3 regions of the Spongiibacter sp. UBA1325 genome follow, and region 3 is predicted to be linked to each of the others. Evidence: predicted binding sites of a transcription regulator. Region 3 holds the regulator's gene; each other region holds the start of a gene.

Region 1 (3,277 bases), on a different contig from region 3:
GCCGGTTTTCTTAACGCGAATATGGTGGTCGCCCTGGCTGGCCACCTGTGCCTGGTGGGTGACGCACAGCACTTGGCTGCGTTTGCCCAGGTCGTTGAGTAGCTGGCCGACAATTTCTGCGGTCGCCCCGCCAATGCCCACGTCCACCTCGTCGAAGACGATTGTCGGGACGGCGGCAACCTGGGCGGTGACGACTTGTATGGCCAGGCTGATACGCGACAATTCGCCGCCCGAGGCAATTTTATGCAGCGGGCCCATCGCGGCGTTGGGGTTGCTGCGAATGCGAATTTCGATGTCTTCGGCGCCGTGGCTGTGCGGCTCATCGTCAGCAAGAGGAATAATGGCAAACTCCACTTCGCAGTGTTTCATTGCCAGTTCGCCCAGTTTGCCCTCAATACGTTTTTTCATTTTTAACGCGGCGGCGCTGCGCAGCTTGCTCAGCTTCTTGGCTTTGCTCTGGTAGTTGCTGAGCGCCTGCTGTTGCTCCTGGCGCATGGCATCGAGCTTTTCATCGGTTGCGTCGAGCTGCTCGAGCTGGTGTTGCAGCGATTGTTGCAGCTCGGGAAGTTCTTCGGGTTGAATCTTGTGTTTGCGCGCGGTTTGGTAGATGGCGTCGAGCCGTTGTTCAACGTCTTGCAGGCGCTGGGGGTCCAGTTCCGTTTCGTCGGTGACGCGCTGCAGTTCGCTGGCGGCCTCTTCGATCTGAATGCGCGCGCTTTCAATCAGACTGATGGCGGCTTCTTGCGCTGGGTGGCCGTGCTGACAGCCGCTCAGTGACGAGAGCGCTTGATGCAAAATACCCATCGCGTTGACCTCGCCTTCGCGGCACAGCGCCAGGCTGTGGTGGTTAGCGGCCAGAATTTGCTCGGCATTGGCGAGCTGCTTTTGTTGGATCTCCAGTTCTTCAATTTCGCCGGGCTGAATATCGAGGCGCTCTAGTTCGTCGAGTTGGTAGCGCAGCAGTTGTTCCTGGGCGTTTTGCTCATCGAGGTGGCTTTCGAGTTCGTTGAGACGTTTGCTAATGCGCTGATAGCGCAGGCAGTCTTCCCCCAGTGAGCTGCACAGTTCGCTGGCGCCGGCAAAGGCGTCGAGCAGCTGGCGTTGATAGGGCTTTTTAAGCAGGGACTGATGGGCGTGCTGGCTGTGAATATCAATGAGCAGGCCGCCGAGCTCTTTGGTGTCGTTTACGGTGGCGGGCTGGCCGTTGATATAGGCGCGCGACCGCCCCTCTTTGGTGATTACTCGGCGCAGCCGGCATTCGTTGCCCGCTAGCAGCTCTCGCTCCTGCAGCCATTGGCGGGCCAGGGGAATATCGCTGATATCGAATTCGGCGTGGATATCGGCGCGTTCGGCGCCCGCCCGCACAACGCCGCTGTCTGCGCGGTCGCCCAGTGTCAGGCCGAGTGCGTCGAGCATGATCGATTTGCCGGCGCCGGTCTCGCCTGTTAATACCGTCATTCCCGGCTGTAGCTCGATTTCCAGGGCTTGGGTGATGGCGAAATTGCTGACGCTTAAATGAACCAGCATGGTGGCGGCTCCAAAATGAAGATGTATGGTTATTTATACAGTAGTTGGCTGTGCCCGCTCAAGCCCTGGTTGCGTTCCGGGAATTAAAAATACCGACGGCCTTGAAAAACCTGGCAGAGCCCCCATACACGGGGAAGCTCACCCTCGGGGTGCGGAAGTTATTGGGCGGCTGGGCCGTCCGGCGAAATGAAGGAGGCTGCTAAGGTGGCAGAGGAACAAGATAAAACAGCCGCGGCTGAAGAGCTGGCAGCGGAGCAGGCAGAATCGGTTGAGCAGGTTGCTGAAGAGCAGGGCGCCGATGCGGGAGATGATCTTCAGGCGCAGCTGGACGCCGCGCGTGAAGAGGCGGCCAATGCCAAAGAGCAGGCGTTGCGCGCTGTAGCAGAGGCGCAGAACGTACGTCGCCGCGCCGAGAAAGATGCCGAGAACGCGCGCAAGTTTGCGCTGGAGAAGTTCGCCGGGGATATGTTGAGCGTGGCGGACAACCTGGATCGCGCGCTTGCGGCTGCCGATACCGAAGACAAGGCGCTGAAGCCGATTCTTGAAGGTGTGGAGTTGACGCGCAAATCATTGCTGGATGCGCTGGCGCGCCACAATGTTGAACAGATCGATCCAACAGGTCAGCCATTTGACCCGGAATTCCACGAGGCGATGGCGATGGTGCCTAACCCGAGTGCGGAGCCGAACTCGGTGATTGATGTGATGCAAAAGGGCTACACCCTGAACGGGCGCCTGCTGCGCGCGGCTATGGTTGTGGTCGCGAAGGCGGAGTAACTGCCAAATATTCACACCTGAGATGTTGATGGCCGGCTTGAAATTGAGAAAAACGGACCAATATCTACAGCAAGAACAGAGTTTAACGGGGCCTGGGTGCCTCTCGCAGTAAACAGCGAATGCGGAGAAAAGTTATGGGTAAAATTATTGGTATCGACCTTGGCACCACCAACTCCTGTGTGGCGGTAATGGATGGCGACAAGGTAAAGGTTATTGAGAATGCCGAGGGTGGTCGCACCACGCCTTCTATTGTTGCTTACACTGACGACAATGAAATTCTGGTTGGTCAGAGCGCCAAGCGTCAGGCGGTGACGAACCCGAACAACACCCTGTATGCGGTTAAGCGCCTGATCGGTCGCCGCTTTGAGGACGATGTTGTTCAAAAAGACATCAAGATGGTGCCGTACACCATCAGCAAAGCCGACAACGGCGATGCCTGGGTTGAAGTAAAGGGTGAAAAGCTGGCACCCCCGCAGATCTCTGCGGAAGTACTGAAGAAAATGAAGAAAACCGCTGAAGACTACCTAGGTGAAAAAGTCACCGAGGCGGTTATCACGGTTCCTGCTTACTTCAACGATTCTCAGCGTCAGGCGACTAAAGACGCCGGCCGTATCGCTGGTCTGGAAGTGAAGCGGATTATCAACGAGCCGACGGCGGCTGCGCTGGCCTATGGTATGGACAAGGCCAAGGGCGATCGCACCGTAGCCGTGTACGACCTGGGTGGTGGTACCTTCGATATCTCGATCATCGAAATTGCCGAGGTGGATGGCGAGCACCAATTTGAAGTGCTGGCGACCAACGGTGACACCTTCCTGGGTGGTGAGGATTTTGACCTGCGCCTGATTGATTACCTGGCGGAAGAGTTCAAGAAAGAAAACGGTATTGACCTGAAAGGTGACTCGCTGGCAGTTCAGCGCCTGAAAGAAGCGGCTGAAAAAGCGAAGATTGAATTGTCTTCCAGTCAGCAAACCGAGGT
Region 2 (3,277 bases), on a different contig from region 3:
GACAAAGTCGGCCATAACCGGGTCGAAGCTGCTCAACAGTTGCTTGCGCGGCAGGCTAAGAACATCCCCTAGTCGCCTCAGGCCCATATTGTGCAGCGCTTCTAATTGGGCGCTTGGCAGCGGGAGCTGGCGGCAGGGTAGTGACGCCAGTGCGCGCTTTAGTGGATCGCGTTTGAGCTCGCCCTCGGTATTTACTAGATGAGCGGGGCGAATGCCTTGCAAGCTTAAGAGTTCTGCTGCCAAAGGGGTATTGCCCAGGCCAATATTTAACTGTAAGCCGCGTTTTCGATAGGCGGAAAGCAGGGCGCGATACAAACGCTGCAAGTTGCCAAATAGCTTGAGCGAGCGGCTCACCTCCAATAAGAGTGCGTTGGGCGGCGATAGACTGATGTCGTCGCTGAAGCGATAGGCCCAAAGAGCCAGGCGCTGCCAGTGGGCCTGTTCGCACTCGCTCTGCTGCGGTTGGCAGTAGAGCGAGGGGCAAAGCGCTAAAGCAGTGGTTAACGACATTCCCTCGGTAACGCCCGCGAGCCTGCTAGCGGCGTTCACCAGTGCTACCTGTTGCTGTGCAATCAGGGCGCAGGGCTCGCTCAGCGGTGCGCCGGGCAAGGCCTCCAAACCCAGTAGTGGGAACCGTAAGCACACATACAGCATGGATTATGACCGTATTACTGAGTGGCTAGAGGGTGTTGACGGACGTCCAGCGACATGGAGATTGACCGCAAGGCGCCGCCGCGGGTTGGTGTTTGTTGGCCACTCATTAACAGGGCGCTGGGCTTCAGTTAGCTGTTTATTTCGCGGCAGTGTGAGTTGCTGGCCGGCATGACCACCATATTGTTTAAGAATGACCAACTTAATGTCTCGAGGCCCCCCTTCGACCTGTACGCGCAGCGGGGCAGGCGAGGCTTGTGGTTGGCAGCGGCTTGGGCGGAAGTGAAGGTGCCAGCAGTGACCTTCACGTGCTGCCAAATGTAATCGCCGTAGCTGCTTGTCATTCGGCGAACAATTTGCCGACCAGCTGAGTAGCGCGCAAAAGACCCCGCTGCGCAAGGCCTCTTCGGCGGCCCAAAGCTGGTGTTGACGATGGGCATGAATCAGCCACTGCTGTTGCGCAGCCAGGCCGTGCTGAGCGAGCCCAGGGGCAAAGGGGAGATAAGGCGGGTTTAACCAGGCAATGGGGCGGTCGCGATTGAGCTGGCTCAGCGTAGGCATGACCAATTCCAGCTCGCCTACCCCAGGGGTATCACACAAAAATTCACTGCTGCCGCTGCTCGGCCAGCCACCTTGGTGTAAGGCTCGGTCTAAGGGAGCAAAGCCCGTCGCGTTACTCTGGCCGCCTACTGCGTGGCGGCGACGTTGTTTGGCTGGCCACAGCTGCTGTCGGTTGATAAGTTGTTCAAGTGTTTTACTAGGCATTGGACATGGCGCGAATCTATATGCTGTATGTATATACAGTATATCAACTGACTGGAAAGTCAATAAAGCCAACGCGTCGTTCTATGACAAATCAGGAGCTGGTATGCAATGCCCCCTAGCGTCACTCATCCACGATTACCGCCTAGCCTTGGCTGAAAGTGATACGGCGGCACGTTATTGCAGTGTGGCGACGGTAGATGGTCAGCAGGCGAGCACAAGAACGGTGGTACTGCGTGATATCACCACTTTAGGGCCAATGATTTTTATCAACGATAGCTCGCCAAAGTGGCCGGTGCTGATGGCCGGTGGCAGCGAGGTATTGCTGTTCTGGCCCTCGCAAATGTGCCAATACCGCCTGCGCGGTACATGGCAGGTGCTGGGTGAGGACGAGATGCTTGAGCATTGGCAGAACAAACCCGATGCGGCAAAGCTGTTGGATCACCTGTACCAGCGCCTCCCGCAAAGCTCGACGCTAACCTCAGCTGCGCAGCTGCGAGAGGAGCTCGATGGCTTGCGACAACGCTTTGCTGGCGCCGATATTCCCTTTGTCGGTAACGCGCGGGGAGTGGTTCTGGCAGTGGACTATCTGGAGTCCTGGTGCGCAGCAGCAGATGGGGTACACCAGCGCCGCTTGTATCGACGGATCAATGGCGACTGGCTCAGCGAGCCTTTGGTTCCTTAGGGACTGGCTATTCCACGTACGCTGGTTGTGGCAAGAGGCCGCTGACATAGGCCATTACATGGAAGAGAAAATTCTGCTCATTTGTGCCCGATAGCAGCGCTGCACCGGGGCCAATGGCGTAGACAGCAACATCCTCGCCGCCGTGAGTTTCACTACTGAGAGGAACGAGAGCGTCCTGTTGAAATCCTCTGTCCTGGGTGTCAACGCCGTGCAGATCGCGGCGACTGCCAGCCGCCGTCTGCTCTTGGGCGCTGAAATACTCAGAGCCGGGGCCGTTGGCATAAGCCAGGGTTGTGTAGGGCAGGCCATCTGCCGCGGTGCTTGGAGTATTGCTGCCCACGCTGACCACCTTACCCAGTATCGGGTTGCCCCGCCGAGGATAGCCTGCAATCGTGAAAACATGGCTGTGATCCGCTGTGACGACAATGAGAGTGTCCTCGGGGCTGGTTTGCTCTACGGCAAGTGCCACCGCCTCAGATAAAGCAATGGTGTCATGCAAGGCCTTACTGGCATTGCCAGCGTGGTGGCCGTGGTCGATGCGTCCCGCTTCAACCATAAGGAAAAAGCCCTGTTCATTTTTGCTGAGTAACGCGAGGGCCGCTTCGGTCATTTCCCTTAGCGATGGCTCGTTGTCAGGTTCGTCGCGGCGTTCTAGCTCATACTGCATGTGTGAGCCACTGAAAAGCGCGAACAGTTTTTCTGTGGCCGCTAAGTCGAGTGCATTCAGCGCTGCTTTACTATCGAGGTAGCGTGCTGCTGGGTATTGCTGCTGCCACTCAGCGAGTAAATTGCGCCCGTCAGTGCGCTGGCCCCCATCGATACCGGCGGGTAAAAAATGCCGTCGCCCGCCGCCCATAACCACGTCAATGCCGTCAACATCCACATTGGCAAAGCGGGCTTCCAGGTTTTTTTCAAAGCCGATTAGTTGACTGGAAATATCCTCACAGCCAGCTGAAATTGCCTGTTGTGGCAAGGTGCTGTTGTCTTCCCAGTTACGATCAGCCGATTTGGCATACGTCGCCGCGGGGGTGGCGTGGGTAACACGTGCGGTGGACACCAGACCTGTGGTCTTGCCGGCAATTTCTGCGAGTTCGAGCAGGCTAACTAGCGCATTTCCCGTGGCGCTGCTGCAATCGCCGCGGCGAGTATTTTCGTCAACGCCTAGCAAACCAATATTGG
Region 3 (3,277 bases):
TGAGTCTGCGTTGTGGCAGCTACGGCTGGCCTACGAGTGCCATTTGGCCGACTTACTCATCCAGCAACCGCTATATAGCCAGACTTTACCCACTGGGCGTATGAATGCTCAAGTATTGACGAAGGCCGCGCACCCTCCGGAAATTGCAGAGTTGGCTGATCGCGAAATACACGATGATCAGTTGAAGTGGATGCTGGACTACCGTTTTGTGCGCCAGCCCGGTGATGCAAAACAGTACAACCCGTCGCTGCTAAGCACCGTTACGGTTTCTGATCAGGACGATATTGAGCTTGCTAAGGGCTGCTTGCAGTTCCTCAGCGAGCTGATCGCGAGACACCGAAGCACACTCCTGGAGTATTGATAGGTCGGTCTACTGACAGATTGGCCTACTGGTCGCTGGGTTTGTTACACTTAGCAAACGCGTCAACGCGTGGTGATAACAAACAAGGGAAACTCTGTGCTGGCTTATTTAGAATTGGTTGAATTGGCAAATGGCGATATCGTGCTTCAGCGTTCCGAAGGCGACGAAAAGCCATTGGTGATGATCCGGTTCTCAAGTGAGGCCAGAGAGCAAATTCCAGGCTCATGTTTAGAGATCGCCCGTGCAATGGTGCAGGCTGGTCTAGAAGCTGCGCAGGTTGTGAGCGAAGAGCTTAGTGACGACGCCGCTGAAGCACAAGACGACGATCAGGACGATATTCACCCCCCATCAAAGACCCTCCACTAGGGCATAGAGCACCTCTTTACCCCTTATGTATCGTGGCTGCTGGGTCCCTCTTGGCTGTTAATTTTGAAGCTGTATCACCAGGCACTCGGCGTCGCCAGCCAGCGCTGCTCGCTCTAGAGCGCAGCGTTGTTCTGTGCTGAGGGGAGTGTTCGTCAAAACCGCCACGGTGTGACTTTTCCCGCGCTCCAGCGCTCGTGCCGCAATATTGCAGAGGCTGCCGCCGTTCGACACAACCTGTAATATTCGCTGGCCGCGATCTTTGCCGCAGGCATCGAGTAATGGTTTGAGAGGTCTGTCTGCAACCCAGCACAACCAACGCTCTTCAGTTTGTCCGCTTAGCTGCATTAGCATGGCGGCCAGCAGCGTGCGTGACAGGTGCGCCTGGCTGCTCAACATGATATCGGTAATGCGCGTAGCAGTGTTGTGCTGCTGAGCGTTTGAGAACAATGATGTTTGCTCGATCAGTGCCATGCTTAACTCCCGCGTCTCAGTACACCCACACTCAAGCCCTCAATGGCGAAGTCCTGTTCTCGCAGGTCAACTTCAATGGGGGCGTAGTCGGGGTTTTCGGCGATTAATAGCAATTGGTGTTTGTTCTTTTGGTGTTGCAAGCGCTTTACAGTGACCTCATCACCAATTCGCGCGACGATGATTTGTCCGTTCTGAGCCACCTGGCAGCGGTGTACAGCCAATAGATCATCTTCAAATATTCCGGCATTGATCATACTGTCGCCGCGCACGCGAAGGAAGTAGTCGGCCGAGGGAGAAAACAGGTTTGGCGAAATCGCGCAATGGTCTTCAATGTGCTCCTGAGCCAGGATGGGGCTACCTGCAGCAACCTGGCCAACAATGGGAATGCCGAGGTCTTCGGGAAGGCGAATACCTCTTGAGGCGCCGGGTATAATTTCGATCGCGCCTTTTCTGGCCAGAGCCTTGAGGTGCTCTTCGGCAGCGTTAGGTGAGCGAAACCCGAGTTCTCTGGCAATGTCTGCACGGGTCGGTGGGTAGCCGGTATCGTCGATATGGCTCTTTATCAGCTCGAGTACTTGCGCTTGTCTGGCGGTTAATTTTTCCATGTTCTGGCATCTGTTTATCTATACAGTAACTGTGAGTATATACAGTATTTTGTTCTGTGCAAGCCGCGATCGGTAATTTTGATGTTGGCTGAAAGTGGGAGGGTAAATAAAAAGAAGCCCACCCGAAGGCAGGCAGGAGGGGGAGCGCGGAAAATTCAGTGTTTCAGTGGCTAGAATTCATCGAGGATGCCGTTGACAACATCGCTCTCGATTTCGTGTAGCGGGTTGCCGATCTGCTCCGGTATGATGCCATCATCCCAATGGCGGTAGTCGTCATCGCTGAGCTCGAACGCATTTCGCCAGTCCTCTGGCTCTTCAATACCGGTGAGCTTTAGCTGCCTCCAACTGTCCAAATCGTACTCGCAGATTTCTCCGTCAATTAATTGCACTTCTATTGTGTCCAGGCCTTCATCTGTAGCCACAACTTCGAACTGCTGACCGGTTTCCAGGTCTTTGTACCAGCAGCCTATCAACGCATTTAATGATGCCATAGCGTTCACCTCCTAAAGTACGTATCTCCAAGCTATCATGTCCCATCGGGCTGTCCAGTAGGGATTTATCCGAGAGCCCGGGTGTGGCTTTGTGTCGTTGTTATGGGCTTCAAGTTTAAATCTTCGCACTTTCAGTAAGATGCCCGGCTAAGTTAAACTGATTTTCTTTTTTTCACCCCGTTTTTTAGCACGCTAATGAATAAGTGGCTCGGGGTTAACAAGCAATCTGTATAAGTAGAGGGCAGCGTTTGATGTCGATGGATTGGATTAAAGGTATAGAGTTTTCTAGCTACCCTTGGCTCACGGAAGTGTTCATCGTTGTTCTTATTGTTCTGACGGCGAACTTACTGGCAGGCCGCTTGCTGAATGTTCTGGGCGAGCGTTTTAAACGCACGCATAACCTGTGGGATGACGCCGTTTTGCTCGCTGCGCGTCGTCCGCTGGTATTGTTGATATGGGTGGTCGGCGCCAGTCACGTATTAGAGATTATCGCCGGTAGCACTGACGCCGACATTTTTACCGCGCTGCAACCGTTCAGAGCCGTTGCGGTGATGGCGATTTTGGGTTGGTTTCTCGTGAAGCTGGTTCACGAAATCGAAGCGGGCCTGCTCTCCAGAGAATACAGCGATAGCGACGAGCCGATCGACCAAACAACGGTGATGGCGCTGGGCAAACTGGTGCGAAGCGCGGTCATCATTGTTGTGGTGTTGATGATCCTTCAGAACCTTGGCTACAGCATTTCTGGTGTGCTGGCCTTCGGCGGCATTGGCGGGATAGCGGTAGGCTTTGCCGCAAAGGATTTGTTGGCGAATTTTTTTGGTGGCCTGATGGTGTATTTAGACCGTCCATTTTCTGTGGGCGACTGGGTGCGCTCCCCCGATAAAGAGATAGAGGGCACGGTAGAAAATATTGGTTGGCGGCAGACCCGAATTCGCACCTTTGACCAGCGACCACTGTATGTGCCCAATGCCACGTTTACGCAG

What was found. The regulator LexA, encoded in region 3, represses DNA repair genes until DNA is damaged. The targets are predictions, from matches to a motif close to ACTGTNTNTANANACAGT.
Region 1: the regulator LexA is predicted to act here: its motif matches at 1,552-1,569, upstream of recN (DNA repair protein RecN).
Region 2: the regulator LexA is predicted to act here: its motif matches at 1,439-1,456, upstream of imuA (translesion DNA synthesis-associated protein ImuA).

What each region holds. Positions count from the first base shown of each region.
Region 1 is NZ_DBTD01000002.1:27,887-31,163, forward strand. It holds gene recN (DNA repair protein RecN) at 1-1,527, opposite strand, end outside; gene grpE (nucleotide exchange factor GrpE) at 1,714-2,301, shown strand; gene dnaK (molecular chaperone DnaK) at 2,436-3,277, shown strand, end outside.
Region 2 is NZ_DBTD01000006.1:6,416-9,692, forward strand. It holds gene B3K78_RS05815 (Y-family DNA polymerase) at 1-654, opposite strand, end outside; gene imuA (translesion DNA synthesis-associated protein ImuA) at 658-1,416, opposite strand; gene B3K78_RS05825 (hypothetical protein) at 1,520-2,098, shown strand; gene B3K78_RS05830 (alkaline phosphatase family protein) at 2,106-3,277, opposite strand, start outside.
Region 3 is NZ_DBTD01000003.1:174,090-177,366, forward strand. It holds gene B3K78_RS02225 (DUF6586 family protein) at 1-361, shown strand, start outside; gene B3K78_RS02230 (hypothetical protein) at 458-727, shown strand; gene B3K78_RS02235 (ImuA family protein) at 785-1,198, opposite strand; gene lexA (transcriptional repressor LexA) at 1,201-1,803, opposite strand; gene B3K78_RS02245 (DUF6763 family protein) at 1,974-2,294, opposite strand; gene B3K78_RS02250 (mechanosensitive ion channel family protein) at 2,546-3,277, shown strand, end outside.